DNA from 4 places in the Herbaspirillum sp. UBA812 genome. Region 1 is predicted to be linked to each of the others. Evidence: predicted binding sites of a transcription regulator. Region 1 holds the regulator's gene; each other region holds the start of a gene.
What was found. The regulator LexA, encoded in region 1, represses DNA repair genes until DNA is damaged. The targets are predictions, from matches to a motif close to ACTGTATNNNNATACAGT.
Positions count from the first base shown of each region.

Region 2: a site for LexA is predicted at 1,697-1,714, ahead of imuA (translesion DNA synthesis-associated protein ImuA). Genes of this name have one in related genera too.
Region 3: a site for LexA is predicted at 2,587-2,604, ahead of B3873_RS02325 (ATP-dependent helicase). Genes of this name have one in related genera too.
Region 4: a site for LexA is predicted at 1,638-1,655, ahead of ruvA (Holliday junction branch migration protein RuvA). Genes of this name have one in related genera too.

Region 1 covers NZ_DBIC01000019.1:1,918-6,113, reverse strand. Annotated here, with positions in the region: gene B3873_RS01000 (hypothetical protein) at 1-104, opposite strand, end outside; gene B3873_RS00995 (tetratricopeptide repeat protein) at 126-2,108, opposite strand; gene lexA (transcriptional repressor LexA) at 2,311-2,967, opposite strand; gene rpsF (30S ribosomal protein S6) at 3,295-3,660, shown strand; gene priB (primosomal replication protein N) at 3,684-3,983, shown strand; gene rpsR (30S ribosomal protein S18) at 4,039-4,196, shown strand, end outside.
Region 2 covers NZ_DBIC01000013.1:9,614-13,809, reverse strand. Annotated here, with positions in the region: gene B3873_RS00630 (YoaK family protein) at 89-844, shown strand; gene B3873_RS00625 (KGG domain-containing protein) at 1,044-1,382, opposite strand; gene imuA (translesion DNA synthesis-associated protein ImuA) at 1,766-2,515, shown strand; gene B3873_RS00615 (Y-family DNA polymerase) at 2,442-3,926, shown strand; partial or broken gene B3873_RS00610 (error-prone DNA polymerase) at 3,936-4,196, shown strand, end outside.
Region 3 covers NZ_DBIC01000038.1:9,811-14,006, forward strand. Annotated here, with positions in the region: gene argE (acetylornithine deacetylase) at 1-236, opposite strand, end outside; gene lolD (lipoprotein-releasing ABC transporter ATP-binding protein LolD) at 343-1,059, opposite strand; gene B3873_RS02320 (lipoprotein-releasing ABC transporter permease subunit) at 1,052-2,317, opposite strand; gene B3873_RS02325 (ATP-dependent helicase) at 2,647-4,196, shown strand, end outside.
Region 4 covers NZ_DBIC01000243.1:27,734-31,929, reverse strand. Annotated here, with positions in the region: gene B3873_RS15945 (FAD-binding domain-containing protein) at 1-82, shown strand, start outside; gene ruvC (crossover junction endodeoxyribonuclease RuvC) at 119-661, shown strand; gene B3873_RS15935 (DUF808 domain-containing protein) at 658-1,599, opposite strand; gene ruvA (Holliday junction branch migration protein RuvA) at 1,712-2,290, shown strand; gene ruvB (Holliday junction branch migration DNA helicase RuvB) at 2,315-3,370, shown strand; gene B3873_RS15920 (2-keto-4-pentenoate hydratase) at 3,551-4,196, shown strand, end outside.

The sequences.
Region 1 (4,196 bases):
CCTTTTTCGACGGCAATTCCAAAAACTTTAGGAAAATTGCTGTTGCGGCCAAGAAAAATGTTCCGAAAAGCAAAAACCGCCCGGGAAGGGCGGTTTCCTGCCATGGCTGGGCGCTCCTTGCCAGCTCAGCCTTGGGCTTTCTTCTGTTGCAGCAGTGTTAATTCTTCGCCAACCTTTTTCAGGACCGAGTCCCAATCGCTGACTGCCGGCTGGCGGAACAGGCGCATGCCGGGATACCACGGGGAATCGTCGCGGTCGTTGAGCCAGCGCCAGTCGGGGACATGTGGCAACAGCACCCAGGTGGGATGGCCAAGTGCTCCGGCCAGGTGGGCCACCGAGGTATCCACGCAGATGACCAGGTCAAGATTGCTGATGGCGGCAGCGGTATCGGCGAAGTCCTGGCACTCATTGCCCAGGTCAAAGACGGGCCAATCGGTCGGCAATTCCTTCAGGCCGTCTGCCGGCTTGCCTTTTTGCAATGAATAAAACTCCATCCTGGGAATTTCAAACAACTGCTTGACTTTCTCCAGTGGAATCGAGCGATGGCGGTCATTGCCATGCTCCGGATTGCCGCCCCAGACGATGCCGACGCGCAGATTGTCTGCCGATCGTGTCAAGGTGGAAATCTTCTGCTTCCAGTGCGCCGCCAGTGACGCATCGGCAGACAGATAGCCCTCCGCATAGCGCGGGATATCTTCGACGCTGTGCGTGCGCATGGCATAGGGCAGGCTCATGAGCACATAGGCGCAGTCGCAGGGCGGCAGGGGGTCGCTTTCGCGCACCAGTGTCACTGCCGGTGTGAAGGATTGGAACAGGCGGTACAGAGGATTCTTCACATGCAGCGCCACGCTGGCACCTTGCTCCATGAGCAGGCGGGCATAGCGCAGGAACTGGATGCTGTCGCCAAAGCCTTGCTCGTGCATCAGCAGGATGCGCTTGCCCGCCAGCGAGGACTTCCCATCCCATTTCGGAATGACCTCGAACAGCTTGTGGATGAGGCGGTAAACGTGGGCGCGTTCCTTGGTGGTGAGACGGCTCTCGTGGCACTCCCAGCCTTCTTCGAACTGTCCGCGCAGCAACAGGGTCAGTGCCAGGTTGTGCTTGGCGGTCGGATAATTTGGCCGCAGCGCCAAGGCCGTCCGGAAATTGCCAAGCGCATCGTCATAATCGCCATGATCGTGCTGGATCGCGCCGATGTTGTTGTAGGTGAGGGCGTGCTTGGGGTCCAGCGCCAGGGCCTGCTTGAACATGCGCATGGCATCGTCGAAGCGGTCGCCCGTGTTGAAGTAGCTTGAGCCGAGCTTGACGTAGCCATTCGGATCCTTCGGCGCGATCTCGATGACGCGCAGCAGGTGCTCGTGGGCTTCTTCGATTTTGTTGATTTTCAGATAACTATCGGCGATCTTGTTGTGGGCGTAGGTGTCCTGGGGATCGAGCAGGATGGCGGTCTTGTGGGACTCCACGGCCTCCTTGTACATCTCCATGGCGTGAAAGGCTTCGCCCAGGGCGGTGTGGGAGGGGGCGAAATTGATCTGGTATTCGAGCGACTTCAGAATCGTGGCGACCGCCTCGTCAAAGCGCCGTGCGTCGATCAGGGCGCGGCCCAGGTGCGACAGCGGGCCCGGCGCATTCGGTTCGCGTCGGGCAGCATCCTCGAAATATTTGATCGAGGCTTCCGGATCATTCTTTTCGTGTAGGGCGTTGGCCAGGCCGATGCGTGCCGCCCGGTTCTCCTTGTCGATGGCGATGGCGCGCTCGTAGATGGCGATGGACTCGTCGATGCGATCCTGGCTCAGCACCGTGCCGGCTAGGTTGCTGAGGTATTCGGCGTTGTTCGGGTCGGCTTCGATGGCCTTGCGCAGATATTGCTCGGCTTGCGCGAACTGGCCTTCCTGCATGGCGATCAGTCCGCGTGCGTGGTTGGCAAACACCAGATTGGGGGCGCGGGCCAGTACGGCTGTACAGATCGTCTTGGCTTCCTCGGTTTTGCGGTTGTCGAGCAGGTCCAGACATTTGCGAACGTCCAGCAGATCCTGCAGGTTGGACTTGGCGGCCGCCGGGGCCGGAATGTGTTTGCCGTGCTTGTTGCTGCTCTTGCGCGTCGACATCGAAAAGGGTCCTCTTGGTTGGGCGCATCCATTGCGCCGGGCATAGCTATCCAGCAAGGATGATATGCGTAACCGGTCACAGGTGAAGAGCTAAATAGAAAGCAAAAAACCTCCGTTTTAAGCGGAGGTTCATGCATAAACAAGCGATCAGTCGCCGCTGGCAGCGTCTTTCCGGCGGTCGGGCCTGCGCGCCGCCGAGAATTCAGTTCCAGCTGCGCAGCAATCCCACGGCCAGTCCTTCGAGTGCAAACTGGTCGTCTTCCGGCTTGACGATGATGGGCTCGAATTCCGGGTTCTCGGGGAACAGGGTGATGACGCTGCCGCTCTTCTGGTAGCGCTTGACCGTGACCTCGTCAGCCAGGCGGGCCACCACGATCTGGCCATTGCGCGCCTGGTCGGCGCGCCTTACGGCCAGCAGGTCGCCGTCGAGGATGCCGGCGTCGCGCATGGACATGCCGCGCACCTTGAGCAGGTAGTCGGGCTTGGCCGGGAACATGGCCGGGTCGACCTGATAGGTCTTTTCCACGTGTTCCTGGGCCAGGATGGGCGAACCCGCCGCCACGCGCCCGATCAGCGGCAGGCTCAGCTGCATCAGGGCGGGATGGGGCAGGGCCATCTGGCGTGCAGTGCTGATGCCTGTGGTGCCAGATTCGCGCAGGCGGATGCCGCGCGAGGTGCCGGGGGAAATCTCGATGGCGCCCTTGCGGGCCAGGGCCTGCAGATGCTCTTCGGCGGCGTTGGCGGAACGGAAGCCCAGCTCGGCGGCGATCTCTGCGCGCGTGGGAGGGAAGCCGGTGTTCTCGATGGCGTTCTTGATCAGGTTCAGGATCTGTTCCTGGCGCGCAGTCAGTTTGAGCATGAGGGTGGCCTTTCTCGGAGGGAAGGCTGTTTGGATGAACAGTCTGTATTTTTATACAGGTGCAATCTTTGTGTCAACGGCAACATGCATATTCCGGGGCGGAAAAGGCAAGCTTTCTTGTTTATATAGAGCGCGTTGCAACTGAAGGACTTGGTGCTGACCCGCCAGCGGCGATGCGCAGGGCCCGCGTTGTGGTTCCGCGGCCGCACTGGCGTGACGCTGGCATTGCTGTCAGGCGGGAAACCTAGTATGATCTCGGGTTTTCCTCTTCCCACACCCGTCTTGACGCCGGGGTGGGCGTCTTCAATAAGTCCATAAGGAGTCTACATGCGTCATTATGAAATCGTATTTATCGTCCACCCGGACCAAAGCGAGCAAGTGCCGGCGATGATCGAGCGTTACAAGGGCATCGTCACCACCCGCGGCGGCAAGGTCCACCGTGTCGAAGATTGGGGTCGTCGCCAACTGGCTTACCAGATCCAGAAGCTGGCCAAGGCTCACTACGTCTGCCTGAACATCGAAGTCGACAGCGAAACGCTGGCTGAAATCGAAACTGGCTTCAAGTTCAACGACGCCGTCCTGCGCCACCTGACCGTCAAGATGAAGAAGGCCGAAACCGGTCCTTCCCCCATCCTGAAGGCAGTGCAAAAGGAAGACGCGGCCAAGAGCCGTACCGAAGCTCCGGCAGCTTAAGCGCTGCGACACCATAGCGGAGAGTGAACCAGCTTCAAGTCATCGCCAGCCTGGCCGAACGTGATGTATTGCGTTATACGCCGGCCGGTATCCCGATTGTCACTGCCAGGTTGCAGCATCAGTCGGAACAGGTGGAAGCTGGCATGAAGCGTCAGGTCGAATTCGAGATCGCGGCGCTGGCAGCGGGGGAAATCTCCGGTGCGCTCAACAGGGCGGCACTGGGTGAAGTCTTCCGGTTCACCGGCTTTTTGGCCCGCAGGAATCGCAACAGCAAGAGCGTCGTGTTTCATATCGTTGATTTTGGCCCGGTCGCGCCGGATTGAGCGGCGCAAGGTAGCCAAACAGACCTTACCCAATTTTTAGATACAGGAGCCAACCATGGCATTCGGTAAAAAGTTCGATAAAAGCAAGCTGAAAAACAAGCGCCAACAGCAAAACCCGCTGTTCAAGCGCAAGAAATTCTGCCGTTTCACCGCCGCTGGCGTTGAACAGGTCGATTACAAGGACGTGGACACCCTGAAGGACTTCGTCCAGGA
Region 2 (4,196 bases), on a different contig from region 1:
TCCGGGGGGACAGGAGAGGCAGACGTTGCGCAGGGGTGGCTTGGGGATGCTGTCGCCTGGGGTGCTTGCCTCACTGTCTGGAACCGTCATGCCCATCAATTACCTGCGCCGTCTGACCAGTCCGGCGCGCACCGACCTCTCCAACCGCCATCTGGGGCGTTCGCTGGCCTTCATCGCTGGTGCCGTCAATGCCGGCGGTTTCCTGGCCGTGGGCCAATACACCTCGCACATGTCGGGCATCGTCTCCTCGCTGGCCGACAACCTGGTGCTGGGGGAAACCCTGCTGCTGGTGGCCGGCGCCAGTGCCTTGCTGTCGTTCCTGCTGGGAGCGGCCTGTTCGGCGGTGATGATCAATTGGGCCCGGCGGCGCGGCCTGCACAGCGAATACGCCATGCCGCTGATGCTGGAGGCGATGCTGTTGCTGTGTTTTGGCATCCTCGGCAGCAATCTGGAAAATCACCGGCTGCTGTTCGTGCCGGTGACCGCGGCCTTGCTGTGCTTCGTGATGGGTCTGCAAAATGCCATGATCAGCAAGATTTCGCGATCGGAGATCCGTACCACCCACGTCACGGGCCTGGTCACCGACATCGGCATCGAGATCGGCAAGATGTGCTACTGGACCCTGGCCCCCCGCCAGCCCCATGAGGCGGTGACGGAAGATCCCGTGCCGGGTGCGCGGCGCAAGTTCATGCTGCTGTCCTCGCTGTTGCTGATGTTCTTCCTGGGGGGCGTGACGGGTGCTTTTGGGTTCAAGGCGCTGGGCTTCCTGGCGACCATGCCGCTGGCAGCCGCATTGTTCCTGCTGGCGCTGGTGCCGATGATGGATGATCTGGCACGCAATTGAAGCCTCCCGTCGGAGGCGGGCTGCAGGCAACAAAAAAGGCGCTCAACGCGCCTTTCGTTTTATTGTTATTGACTAGGTGCACCGCCCGGTTCCTGAAGCCAGTGGAGCGCAGGGTCCTTCGTTGGAACGGCTGCCTGATGCGATCAGGGTCCTGGTACGGCGGCTGAGTCTGCCTGAGGTGGCCGCTGGGGCCGCTTTCTCAGCCTTGCTGCTGGGGATTGCTGTCCGACTGCTGCGGCTGCTGGGTGCCATTGCCCTCTTGCGGCGTGCTCTGGTTCATTTGCGGCTGGGCCGATGCACTGGCGCCATTGCCACCATTGCCGTTCTGAGCAGCGGCGGCCGCGGCGGCATTCTTGCGGCCATGGCTGTTCAGACCACCCTTGCGTCCGGCTTCCCGGGCTTCGGCGGAGGTGAACTCATGGGCAGCACCCTTGGCATGGGCGGCCTTGCCTCCCATGCTGGCGATCTGGCGCTGTTTCTCCCTATCCATGGCGGCGAAGCCGCGATTGCTGTTCCCCGGATTTTGTGAATTTGCCATGTGTGACTCCTTGTCTTGGATGATCGAATGGAGCAGACATTTGTCATTTGCCGCCCTCTTGCTCTGCGCGAGCATGCAAATGACAACCCAACTTTTGTCCACATCTGCAGTGTAGAAAGCCTCACCGATCCTCACTATCGGAAGAGCTCTTCTGCCAAGGTCAGCAATGGCTGTCGGACATGTAGGAAAAACTGAAGATGAGCTTGTATTTTCGGTATCAATTGCCGATGGATCAGCGATCTTCGGCATTGCTTTCGGGAAATTTCACCTGATTGCAAGCCCAAAGGCAGTTTTTTTCACACCTCAAAACAATTACTGTATATTTATACAGTCTTTGCTTTTACCCGCACTTTCCTGCTGTTTCGCATCCTCGTTTTCTTGCCATGTTGACATCCAGCTCTCCGGTCCCTCGTCCGGAAATCATCCACCCCTCGCTCTGGCTGGCCTCCCAGCTGGCGCGCGGTGGTGCGCGCGGTGTCTCCAGCGGATTCGAGGCGCTGGATGCCGAGCTGCCCGAATGCGGCTGGCCGCCCGGGGTGCTCATCGAGCTGCTGCTGCCGCAGGAGGGCGTGGGCGAGCTGCGCCTGTTGCGCCCGGTACTGGCGCGTGCGCCCGCCACTGCCCGGCGCCCGCCGCAGGGGGGCCGGATCGCCCTGCTGCAGGCCCCACACCAGGTCAATGCCCCCGGCTGGGCGCATATGGGGGTGGAAGCATCACGGCTGCTGCAGTTGCAGGCCGATCATGCGGCCGACGCCTGCTGGGCTGCCGAGCAGGTCTTGCGGGCCGACAGTTGCCAGGCCCTGCTGATGTGGCAGCCGCGCTTGCGCAAGGGCGATCATGACCTGCTGCGACGCCTGCATGTGGCGGCGCAGGCCGGGCAGACGCTGTTCTTCATGCTGAGGCCGCTGTCCTGCGCGCGCGAGCCTTCCCCCGCGCCCCTGCGGCTGACGCTCAAGTCAGCGCGCGACGGGCTGGAGATCGGTTTTCTCAAGCGCCGCGGCCCGCTGCGCGAACAAAGCCTGTTTCTCCCTTTGCTGCCTTCACCGAATTTGCAACGCCATGTCACCCCTGTGGATCGCCGTACACCTGCCACTGCTGCCGCTGGAAGTCTTCCGTCCGAACTGGCTGGATGAGGCAGCGGCCGTGGTCTTCGAGCGCGACCGCGTGTCCGCCCTGACGGCACCGGCGCGCGCGCTGGGCGTGCACGAAGGCATGCGGCGCGGCGGCGTGCAGTTGCTGGCACCGCAAGCGCATCTGAACGAGCGGGATATCCTGCGGGAGCAAACCACCTTGCAGCAAGCCGCCCTGGCCCTGCTGCAATACACGCCCCAGGTCACGCTGGCCGAAGAGGCCTGCATCCTGCTGGAAGTGGGCGCCAGCCTGCGCCTGTTCGGCGGGATTCGGGCCCTGTGCCGCAAGATACGGGTGACCATTGCCCGGATGGGACTGTCGGCCACCCTGTCATGCGCCGTCACGGCCACCGGGGCCTGGCTGCTGGCACGCTACGGCTACGTGCGCACCCTGAGCCACCGTTCCCTGCAGCGCCGACTGGACCGTCTCCCGGTGGTTCTGCTCACCGCCGCCCGTGCCCATCTGGAATGGCTACACGGGCTGGGCTGCCGCCAGCTGGGCCAGGTGCAGCGCCTGCCCCGCGCCGGTCTGCAGCGCCGCTGCGGCAAGGACTTGCTGGCCATGCTGGACCGCGCCTATGGTGCCGCGCCCGAAGTGCATGACTGGATCGTGGCACCGCCAACGTTCCAGGCCCGGGTGGAGCTGCCGGACCGCATCGAGCACACCGACATCCTGGCCGCCTATGCTCAAGGCTTGCTGGCTCAGCTGGCCGGCTGGCTGACGGCACGCCAGCTGGCCATCAAGAAGCTGCGCCTGTGGCTGGAACATGAACGGGGACGGCAGGCAGTGGCGCCGACCGAACTGCAGATAGCGCTGACGGTACCGGCCTGGCAAGAAGACCACCTGCATACCCTGGTCAAGGAAAAGCTGGCCCGCTCCTCCCTGCCCGCCCCGGCCATCGCCCTGGGGCTGGCCGCCGATGAACTGGAAAACCAACAGGCGGCCAGCGAGATGCTCTTCCCCGAACCCGGCGGCAGTGCCGAGGATCACCAGCGCCTGCTGGAACTGCTGGTGGCGCGTCTGGGCGCGGACAAGGTGCAGCAGGCTGCCCCGCGCGCCGATCACCGGCCCGAGGTCGCCAACCGCTGGTGCAGCGTGATGCAGAGCCCCGCCAGCCTGCCGGCTTCCCTGACTACCGATGCGGCGCGATTGCCGCCGCGTCCGCTGTGGCTGCTGGCCGAACCCTTGCCCTTGCGGATGCAGCAGCACAAGCCCTTCTATCGCAGTGCGCTGGAATTCACTTCTCCGCCCGAACGCATCGAAGCCGGCTGGTGGGAAGGCCGGCCATTGACGCGCGACTACTTCACGGCGCGCGATGCCAGCCATGCCTATTACTGGATCTTCCGCCAGTGGCGCGGCGGCGAGTGGTCCGACGAGGAGCCGCAGTGGTTCCTGCACGGCCTGTTCGGCTAGGAGCACGGCATGCAAGCTTCCCTGCCCTTGGGCGTACCCCAGACCGGCCTGCCCGACTATGCCGAACTATATTGCCGCACCAACTTCAGTTTCCTGCAAGGCGCCTCGCATGCACAGGAACTGGTGGATCGTGCCATCGAACTGGGCTATCGCGCCCTGGCCATCACCGATGAATGCACCATGGCCGGCGTGGTGCGCGCCCATGCCGCCTGGATGGAACAGGTCCATCGCGGCAAGGCCAAGGATTTCAAGCTGCTCATCGGCAGTTGC
Region 3 (4,196 bases), on a different contig from region 1:
ACGTCGGTATGGCCGGAGAGCACGATGCCGCCTTCGGTGCTGCCGGCATTGGGGCCGGCGGTAGCGGGCAAGGTGGCGAACAGGTTGGCCTTGGTCTGCTCCTTGTTGTGCGCCAGCCAGGAGGAGATGCCCTGCTTTTCCAGGCTGTCACGCACAGTGGCGATCAGTTCCAGGTTGGAATTGCGGCTGGTGGTATCGAAGGCGACCAGGGTCTCTAGCCATTGGCGGGTGTTCATTGTCTTGCTCCAGTTTCCGTCTGTACAGGTATTCGTGTCTTCAAAAGCACACCGCCGTCTTGTATCAAGACGGCGGCGTCAAAGGCGATAGCTTACCCGGAATGCCTCAAGGCTGCTGACCGGCCACTTTCAAGCCCTGGTCGGACAAGCGCAATACGCGCGCACAGCGGCCTGCCAGTTCGATGTCGTGGGTCACGATCACGAAGGCCGTGCCCAGCGTGCGCGAGAGTTCGATCATCAGTTCGAAGGTGCGGTCGGCCGTGCTGCGGTCCAGATTGCCGGTCGGTTCATCGGCCAGCACGCAGGCCGGACGCGTCACAAGCGCGCGCGCCAGGGCCACCCGCTGGCGCTCGCCCCCGGAAAGCTCGCCCGGCACGTGCGTCACGCGCTGCGCCAGGCCGACCTTCTCCAGCATCTCGCGGGCCTGCTCCTGCGCTTCGGCCCGTTTGACGCGGCGAATCATCAGCGGCATGGCCACGTTGTCCAGCGCCGAGAATTCCGGCAGCAGATGGTGGAACTGGTAGACAAAGCCCAGCGACTGGTTGCGCAGCGTGCCGCGCTCGCTCTCGCCCAGGCTGGCGAAATCCTTGCCCAACAGGCTGACGGTGCCGGTGCTGGGCGTATCGAGCCCGCCCAGCAGGTGCAGCAAAGTCGACTTGCCGGAGCCCGAGGCACCGACGATGGCGACTTGTTCACCATGGTAGACGTCGATATCGACATTGCCCAATACCTTCACCGAATACTTGCCCTGGGTGAAGGTCTTGCCCAAGCCGCGCGACGACAGCACGGCCTGGCGATTCTTGATCGGATCGTTGTTATTCATAGCGCAGCGCCTCCGCCGGTTTGACACGGGCCGCTGCCCAGCTCGGATACAAGGTAGCCAGGAAGGCCAGCACCACGGCCAGACCGCCGATGGTATAGACGTCCGACCAGATGAGTTCGGATGGCAATTCAGAAATCACGTAAATGCTCTTGGGCAGGAACTGCACGTGGAAAGCCCGCTCGATGGCCGGTACCAGCACATCGATATTGAGTGCCACCACCACCCCCAGGCCGACGCCGATGGCCGTACCGACCAGGCCGACCAGGGCCCCCTGAATCACAAAAATCTTCATGATGGAGGCGGGAGAGGCCCCCAGCGTGCGCAGGATGGCGATGTCAGCCTGCTTGTCGGTGACCGTCATCACCAGCGTGGACACGAGATTGAAGGCCGCCACGGCGATGATCAACGCGAGGATGATGAACATCATGCGCTTTTCGGTCTTGACGGCCGCGAACCAGTTGCTGTTCTGCTGCGACCAATCGCGCAGGTACAGGTCGCCACTCAGGGTGCGCGCCAGCTGCTGGGTCACTTCCGGGGCCTGCAGCATGTCGCGGATGCGCAGGCGCACGCCGGTGGGGGCATCCATGCGGAACAGGGTTTCTGCATCCTGCAGCTGGATGAAGGCCAGCGACGAGTCGAATTCATAATGGCCCGCTTCGAAAATCCCGGTCACCGTGAATTGCTTCAGGCGCGGCAAGACCCCGGCCGGGGTCACCTGCCCTTGCGGCACGATCACCGTGACCTTGTCGCCCAGTCCCACGCGCATGCCGCGCGCCAGCTCGCCACCGATGACGATGTTGAATTCGCCGGGTTTCAGGGAATCGAAACTGCCCTGCTTGACCTGCTTGGCCACATCCGAGACCTTGGGCTCTTCCTCGGGCAGCACGCCGCGCACCAGCACGCCGCGCAGGTTGTCGTCACGCGTCATCATGGCCTGGCCCGATACATAGGGCGCAGCGCCCAGCACCTCGGGATTCTGGAAGGTCTGCTTGGCCACCGCCTGCCAGTCCTTCATGGAACCGGAGGCATCGAAGACTTCGATGTGGGCCAGCACGGAAAGCATGCGGTCACGCACTTCCTTCTGGAAACCATTCATGACCGACAGCACCACGATCAGGGCAGCCACGCCCAGCGCAATGCCGGCCATGGAAATGAGGGAAATGAAGGAAATGAAACTGTTGCGGCCGCTGCGCTTGCCGGCCCGCGTGTAGCGGATGCCGACCAGCCATTCGAACGGCAGGTTTTTAATCAGACTCAAAATTGCTCCGGGAGAGGGCCTGCACAATGTGCTGCCAGTGGCCTCGCCTCCCGGTTCCGGGACGCAATCCTCTGGCCGCACGCCAACACGGGCGAAGACAAAGCGCGAAGTTTGCCACAGTTTGCAGTCATGGCCCATCCCTGGCCGTCTGCTCCATACTCGCGCCGGACCCGTCGGTCGTCTGCCGTGAAGCCTGTAGATTCACTTCTACCGCAGAGGTTCGCGCCAAGATGTTTCATATAGTGGATGTGCCTGATGTTGCGTCCGGGACTGGTTATATATACAGTACCTCCTTGCCCAGCCATCGCCGATATGAATTTCCCCGCACCATGCCACCCGAACTCGCCCAGGACGTCCCCGACACCAGCAGCCCGCCCACCGGCGAGCGCGACCCGTTTGCGCGCCTGAACGCACAGCAGCGCGAGGCGGTCGAGCATGGCAGCGCCTTGCCAGCAGCGCAACAGCCGCCGCTGCTCATCGTGGCCGGTGCCGGTTCGGGCAAGACCAATACCCTGGCGCACCGGGTCGCCAGGCTGATCCTCGATGGGGCCGACCCGCAGCGCATCCTGCTGCTGACCTTCTCGCGCCGAGCGGCTGCCGACATGAGCAGGCGCGTGGGCCAGGTGATCCGCCAGGTGCTGGGGCTGGCGGCCACCGACAGCCCGCCGCAACTGCCCTGGTCAGGCACCTTCCACGCCATCGGCGCGCGGCTGTTGCGCGAGTACGCGGCCGTCATCGGCCTGGAAGAAGACTTCACCATCCAGGATCGCGGAGATTCCGAAGACCTGATCGGCCTGCTGCGCCACGAGATGGGGCTGTCCTCCAGCGACAAGCGTTTTCCGCTGAAGGGCACTTGCCTGTCCATTTATTCACGTGCGGTCAATACCCGGCAAGACCTGGGCACCGTGCTGCAGACGCAATTTCCCTGGTGCCGTGAATGGGAGAGGCTGCTGGGCGAACTCTTTACCCGCTATGTCGAGGCCAAGGAAGCTCAGCACGTGCTGGATTACGACGACCTGCTGCTGTTCTGGGCCGACATGCTCTCCGACCACGAGATTGCGCAATCGGTCGGGGCGCGCTTCGATCATGTGCTGGTGGATGAATACCAGGACACCAACCGCCTGCAAGCCGAGATCCTGCAACGAATGAAGCCCGATGGCGCCGGCGTGACCGCCGTGGGTGACGATGCCCAGTCCATCTATTCCTTCCGGGGCGCTACGGTACGCAACATCCTCGATTTTCCCGATCTGTTCACCCAGCCGGCGCGGCTGTTGACGCTGGAACAGAATTACCGCTCCACGCAGCCCATCCTGCAGGCCTCCAACGCCGTCATCGCCGATGCGCCGGAACGGCACGTCAAGCAGCTCTGGAGCGACAAGCCGTCCTCACAGAAGCCGCAACTGGTGGTCATCCCGGATGAGGCCGAACAGGCGCGCTGGGTCGCCAACCGCATCCTGGCGCATCGTGAAGAAGGGCTCACCCTGAAATCCCAGGCGGTGCTGTTTCGTACCGCCACCCACAGCGCGGCGTTGGAACTGGAGCTGGTCCGGCGCAACATCCCCTTCGTGAAGTTCGGCGGACTCAAATTCCTGGAAAGCACCCACATCAAGGACCTGCTCTCGCTGCTGCGCCTGGCGCACAATCCAAGCGGGCGCATGGCCGGCTTCCGCGCGCTGCAACTGATTCCCGGGGTCGGTCCCGCCACCGCCAGGAAGGTACTGGACCTCATGGCCGCCGCCAGCGACCCGGCCGATGCGCTGCTGAACTTCGGCGCACCCGCCAGTATCGCCCTGCAATGGCAGGCCTTTGCCGACACCTACGACCTGATGCGCCGCGCCAGTGCCAGCTGGCCGACCGACATCCAGGCCGCGCGCGACTG
Region 4 (4,196 bases), on a different contig from region 1:
GCGCAAAAGCGGCCTGCCCTCGACCACCCAGCGCCGCACGCGCCAGAAAATGCCGGATCCGGGGCAGGGCGTCTTGTTCTGACGCGGGATGCCCGCCTGATCGGTTAGACTGGCGGGCATGAAAATCCTCGGTATCGACCCTGGCTTGCGCACCACCGGTTTCGGGGTCATCCACAAGCAGGGCAACACGCTCTCCTATATCGCTTCCGGCACCATCAAGACGCCGGATGGCGACCTGCCTTCACGCCTGAAGGTGATCCTGGCCAGTGTCGGCGAAGTGGTGAAGTCGTATGCACCGGACTGCGCGGCCATCGAAAAAGTGTTCGTCAACGTCAATCCGCAATCCACCCTGCTGCTGGGGCAGGCGCGCGGCGCGGCCATTTGCGCGCTGGTGGCAGCCGACCTGGCGGTAGCCGAATACACCGCCTTGCAGGTCAAGCAGGCCGTAGCCGGCCACGGACGCGCCCAGAAGGCGCAGGTGCAGGAGATGGTGGCGCGGCTGCTGAAGCTGCCCGGCCTGCCGGGCACCGACGCCGCCGATGCGCTGGGCGTGGCGATCTGCCATGCGCATGGGGGAGGGGTCTTGTCGGACCTCGGCGCGCTGGCCCCGGCGCTGGCGCGCAAGGGCATCCGCATGCGCGGCGGGCGTCTGGTCGGTTAGCTTTTTTTCTTGAAGAGCGACAGCACGCGCTGCGCCAGCTTCACCACCACCAGCACCACTGCCCCTGCGACCACGCCGAAGAGGGCATTCAAGACCGCCGGGGTGATCGCCCCGAGGATCGGTCCGACGACCGCGATAGCCTCCACTGCTTGCGCCGCCGCGTCGATGGCGTGATGCGCGAAGGGCAGGCCGTGGGTCAGGATGCCGCCGCCGACCATGAACATGGCAATCGTCCCGATCACCGACAGACTGCGCATCATCTTCGGTGCGGCCGCCAGGACTGCCCGGCCGATACCGGCCTTGAAGCGTCCCCAGGCGCTCGCGCCCGCATGCTGCACCAGATAGAGGCCGCCGTCATCGAGCTTGACGATACCGGCCACCAGCCCATACACGCCCGCCGTCATGATCAGGGCAATGCCCACCAGTACCGTGATCTGCTGCTGCAGGGGCGCACCTGCGACGGTACCCAGGGTGATGGCGATGATCTCGGCCGAGAGGATGAAGTCGGTGCGCACGGCATCCTTGATCTTTTCCTGCTCGTAGACCAGCGGATCGACGTCCTCCGCCGCCTTGGCCGCGATTTCATGATGCTCGTCATCGTGCGGAAGATACTTGTGGGCCAGTTTCTCGAAGCCCTCAAAGCAGAGGAAAGCGCCCCCCAGCATCAGCAGCGGCGTCACCGCCCAGGGGATGAAGGCACTGATGGCCAGCGCCGCCGGTACCAGGATGGCCTTGTTCTTCAACGAACCCTTGGCGACCGCCCAGACCACAGGCAATTCCCGTTCGGCGCGCACGCCCGCGACCTGCTGGGCATTGAGGGCCAGGTCGTCGCCCAGCACGCCGGCCGTCTTCTTGGCGGCCACCTTGGTCATCAGGGAAACGTCATCGAGCACGGTGGCGATGTCGTCAATCAATGCGAAGAAGGCGCTACCGGCCATGTTTTTCCTTTGTCTTCATCTCTGAGGGTGGCTTGGATACTGTTTATCCGAACAGTGCTGTATCATCGCGGGATTATCACAGAAGCTGCCTCCCACGCACATCCCTGACGCCATGATCGGTCGCCTCTCCGGAATTCTTCTAGAAAAAATCCCCCCGAACCTGCTGGTCGACTGCCAGGGCGTCGGTTACGAAGTGGCCGTGCCCATGAGCACCTACTACAACCTGCCGGGCCTGGGCGAGAAGGTCACGCTGCTGACCCATCTGGCCATCCGCGAGGATGCGCACATCCTGTTCGGGTTTGGGACCGCCGAAGAACGCAATACGTTCAAGGAGCTCATCAAGATTTCCGGCGTGGGCGCGCGCACGGCGCTGTCCATCCTCTCCGGCATGTCGGTGGCCGACCTGGCCCAGGCCGTGACCCTGCAGGAAGCCGGCCGTCTGACCCGCGTGCCCGGCATCGGCAAGAAGACCGCCGAACGCCTGCTGCTGGAACTGAAGGGTAAGCTCGGTGCCGATCTTGGCGCGGTGGCCGGCGTGGTCCACAGCGACGCCTCCGCCGACATCCTCAATGCCCTGCTGGCGCTGGGCTATTCGGACAAGGAAGCGACCCTGGCCATGAAGCAGGTGCCCAAGGACAGCAGCGTCTCGGACGGCATCAAGCTGGCCCTGAAGGCGCTCTCCAAGGGCTGAGCCCGGCCAGACAAGGATTAGAGCATGAGCATCCAGACCGACGATTTCTCCGAACAGCGCATCATCTCCGCCACCCCGGCCTCGGCCAACGAGGAAGCCGTCGAGCGCGCCCTGCGGCCCAAGCAACTGGACGAATATGTCGGCCAGGAAAAGGTGCGATCCCAGCTCGAAATCTTCATCTCGGCTGCCCGCAAGCGCGGCGAGCCGCTCGACCACACCCTGCTGTTTGGCCCGCCCGGCCTGGGCAAGACCACCATGGCCCACATCATCGCCCGCGAGATGGGCGTGAACCTGCGCCAGACCTCGGGCCCCGTGCTGGAGCGCGCCGGCGACCTGGCCGCGCTGCTGACCAATCTCGAAGCCAATGACGTGCTCTTCATCGACGAGATCCACCGCATGTCGCCGGTGGTGGAGGAAATCCTCTACCCGGCGCTGGAGGATTATCAGATCGACATCATGATCGGCGAAGGCCCGGCCGCCCGTTCGGTGCGCCTGGACCTGCAGCCTTTCACGCTGGTCGGTGCCACTACCCGCGCCGGCATGCTGACCAATCCGCTGCGCGACCGTTTCGGCATCGTCGCCCGGCTGGAGTTCTACACCCCGCCCGAGCTGGCCCGCATCGTCACGCGCAGCGCCGGCTTGCTCAATGCGCCCATCGTCGAGGAAGGCGCGCTGGAAATCGCCCGCCGCAGCCGGGGCACCCCGCGTATTGCCAACCGCCTGCTGCGCCGCGTGCGCGACTATGCCGAGGTCAAGGGGGAGGGCCGCATCACCCGCGAGATGGCCGATGCCGCCCTGGTGATGCTGGACGTGGACCCGGTCGGCTTCGACCTGATGGACCGCAAGCTGCTGGAGGCCGTGCTCTTCAAGTTCGGCGGCGGCCCGGTCGGGCTGGACAACCTGGCGGCGGCCATCGGTGAAGAACGCGACACCATCGAAGACGTGCTGGAGCCCTACCTGATCCAGCAAGGCTACCTGCAGCGCACCCCGCGCGGGCGCATCGCCACGGGCCTGGCCTATCAGCATTTCGGCGTGACTGCGCCGCAAACCGGCCCGAACGGTGAACTCTGGGGCGCATGAGCTCTGCCATTCTCAAGCTGGACAGGACTGTTGCAGCCACTGAAAAACAGCATGACGCGGAGCAGGTCAATCTGATGAAATTTTCGTCAGATCTCGTATAAAAGCGAGTTTTTGCTTGTGCAAAAATTAATCGTCATCGACAATGGATAGCTATTCACTATCTTTCGATGTGAGCCCTCCATGCTAATGTCGAGCCAAGCCCTCCGCTACGCGCATCAGTTGCTGGATGCCCGCGCTCAGTCCCGCATCATCCCGCGCATTTCCGAGTCCGAGCCGCTGTCGGTCGAAGACGCCTACGAAATCGCCCACAACATCCGCAATATCCGCGTTGCCCAAGGCGAGCATCCTATCGGCCGCAAGATCGGCTTTGTGGTGCGCAAGAACTGGGAGCGCTACGGCATCATCGATGAAGCGCGCATTCCAACCTGGGCACCGATGTACGACGCCACGGTCCGCTTCGCCGACGACAACTACGGCGCGCAATCGCTGACCGGGGCCGTGCAGCCGCGTATCGAACCCGAGATCGTCTTCAAGCTCGGCAAGACCCCGGCCCCCGGCGCATCGCTGCTGGAGCTGGCCGATTGCCTGGAGTGGATGGCGCATGGCTTCGAAATCGTGGTCTGTCCCTTCCCCAACTGGGAATTCACGGTAGCCGATTCAATTGCTGCCTTCGGGTTACATGGCACCCTGATCGTGGGCGAGCCGCACGTGCTGTCTTCGGCAACCAAACACCACCTGCCGCAGATCCTGGCCAGCGCCAGCGTATCCCTGTCCTGCAACACGGAGTCGTCCAGCGTGCTGCGTGCCGCCGGCTTCTGCAATGACG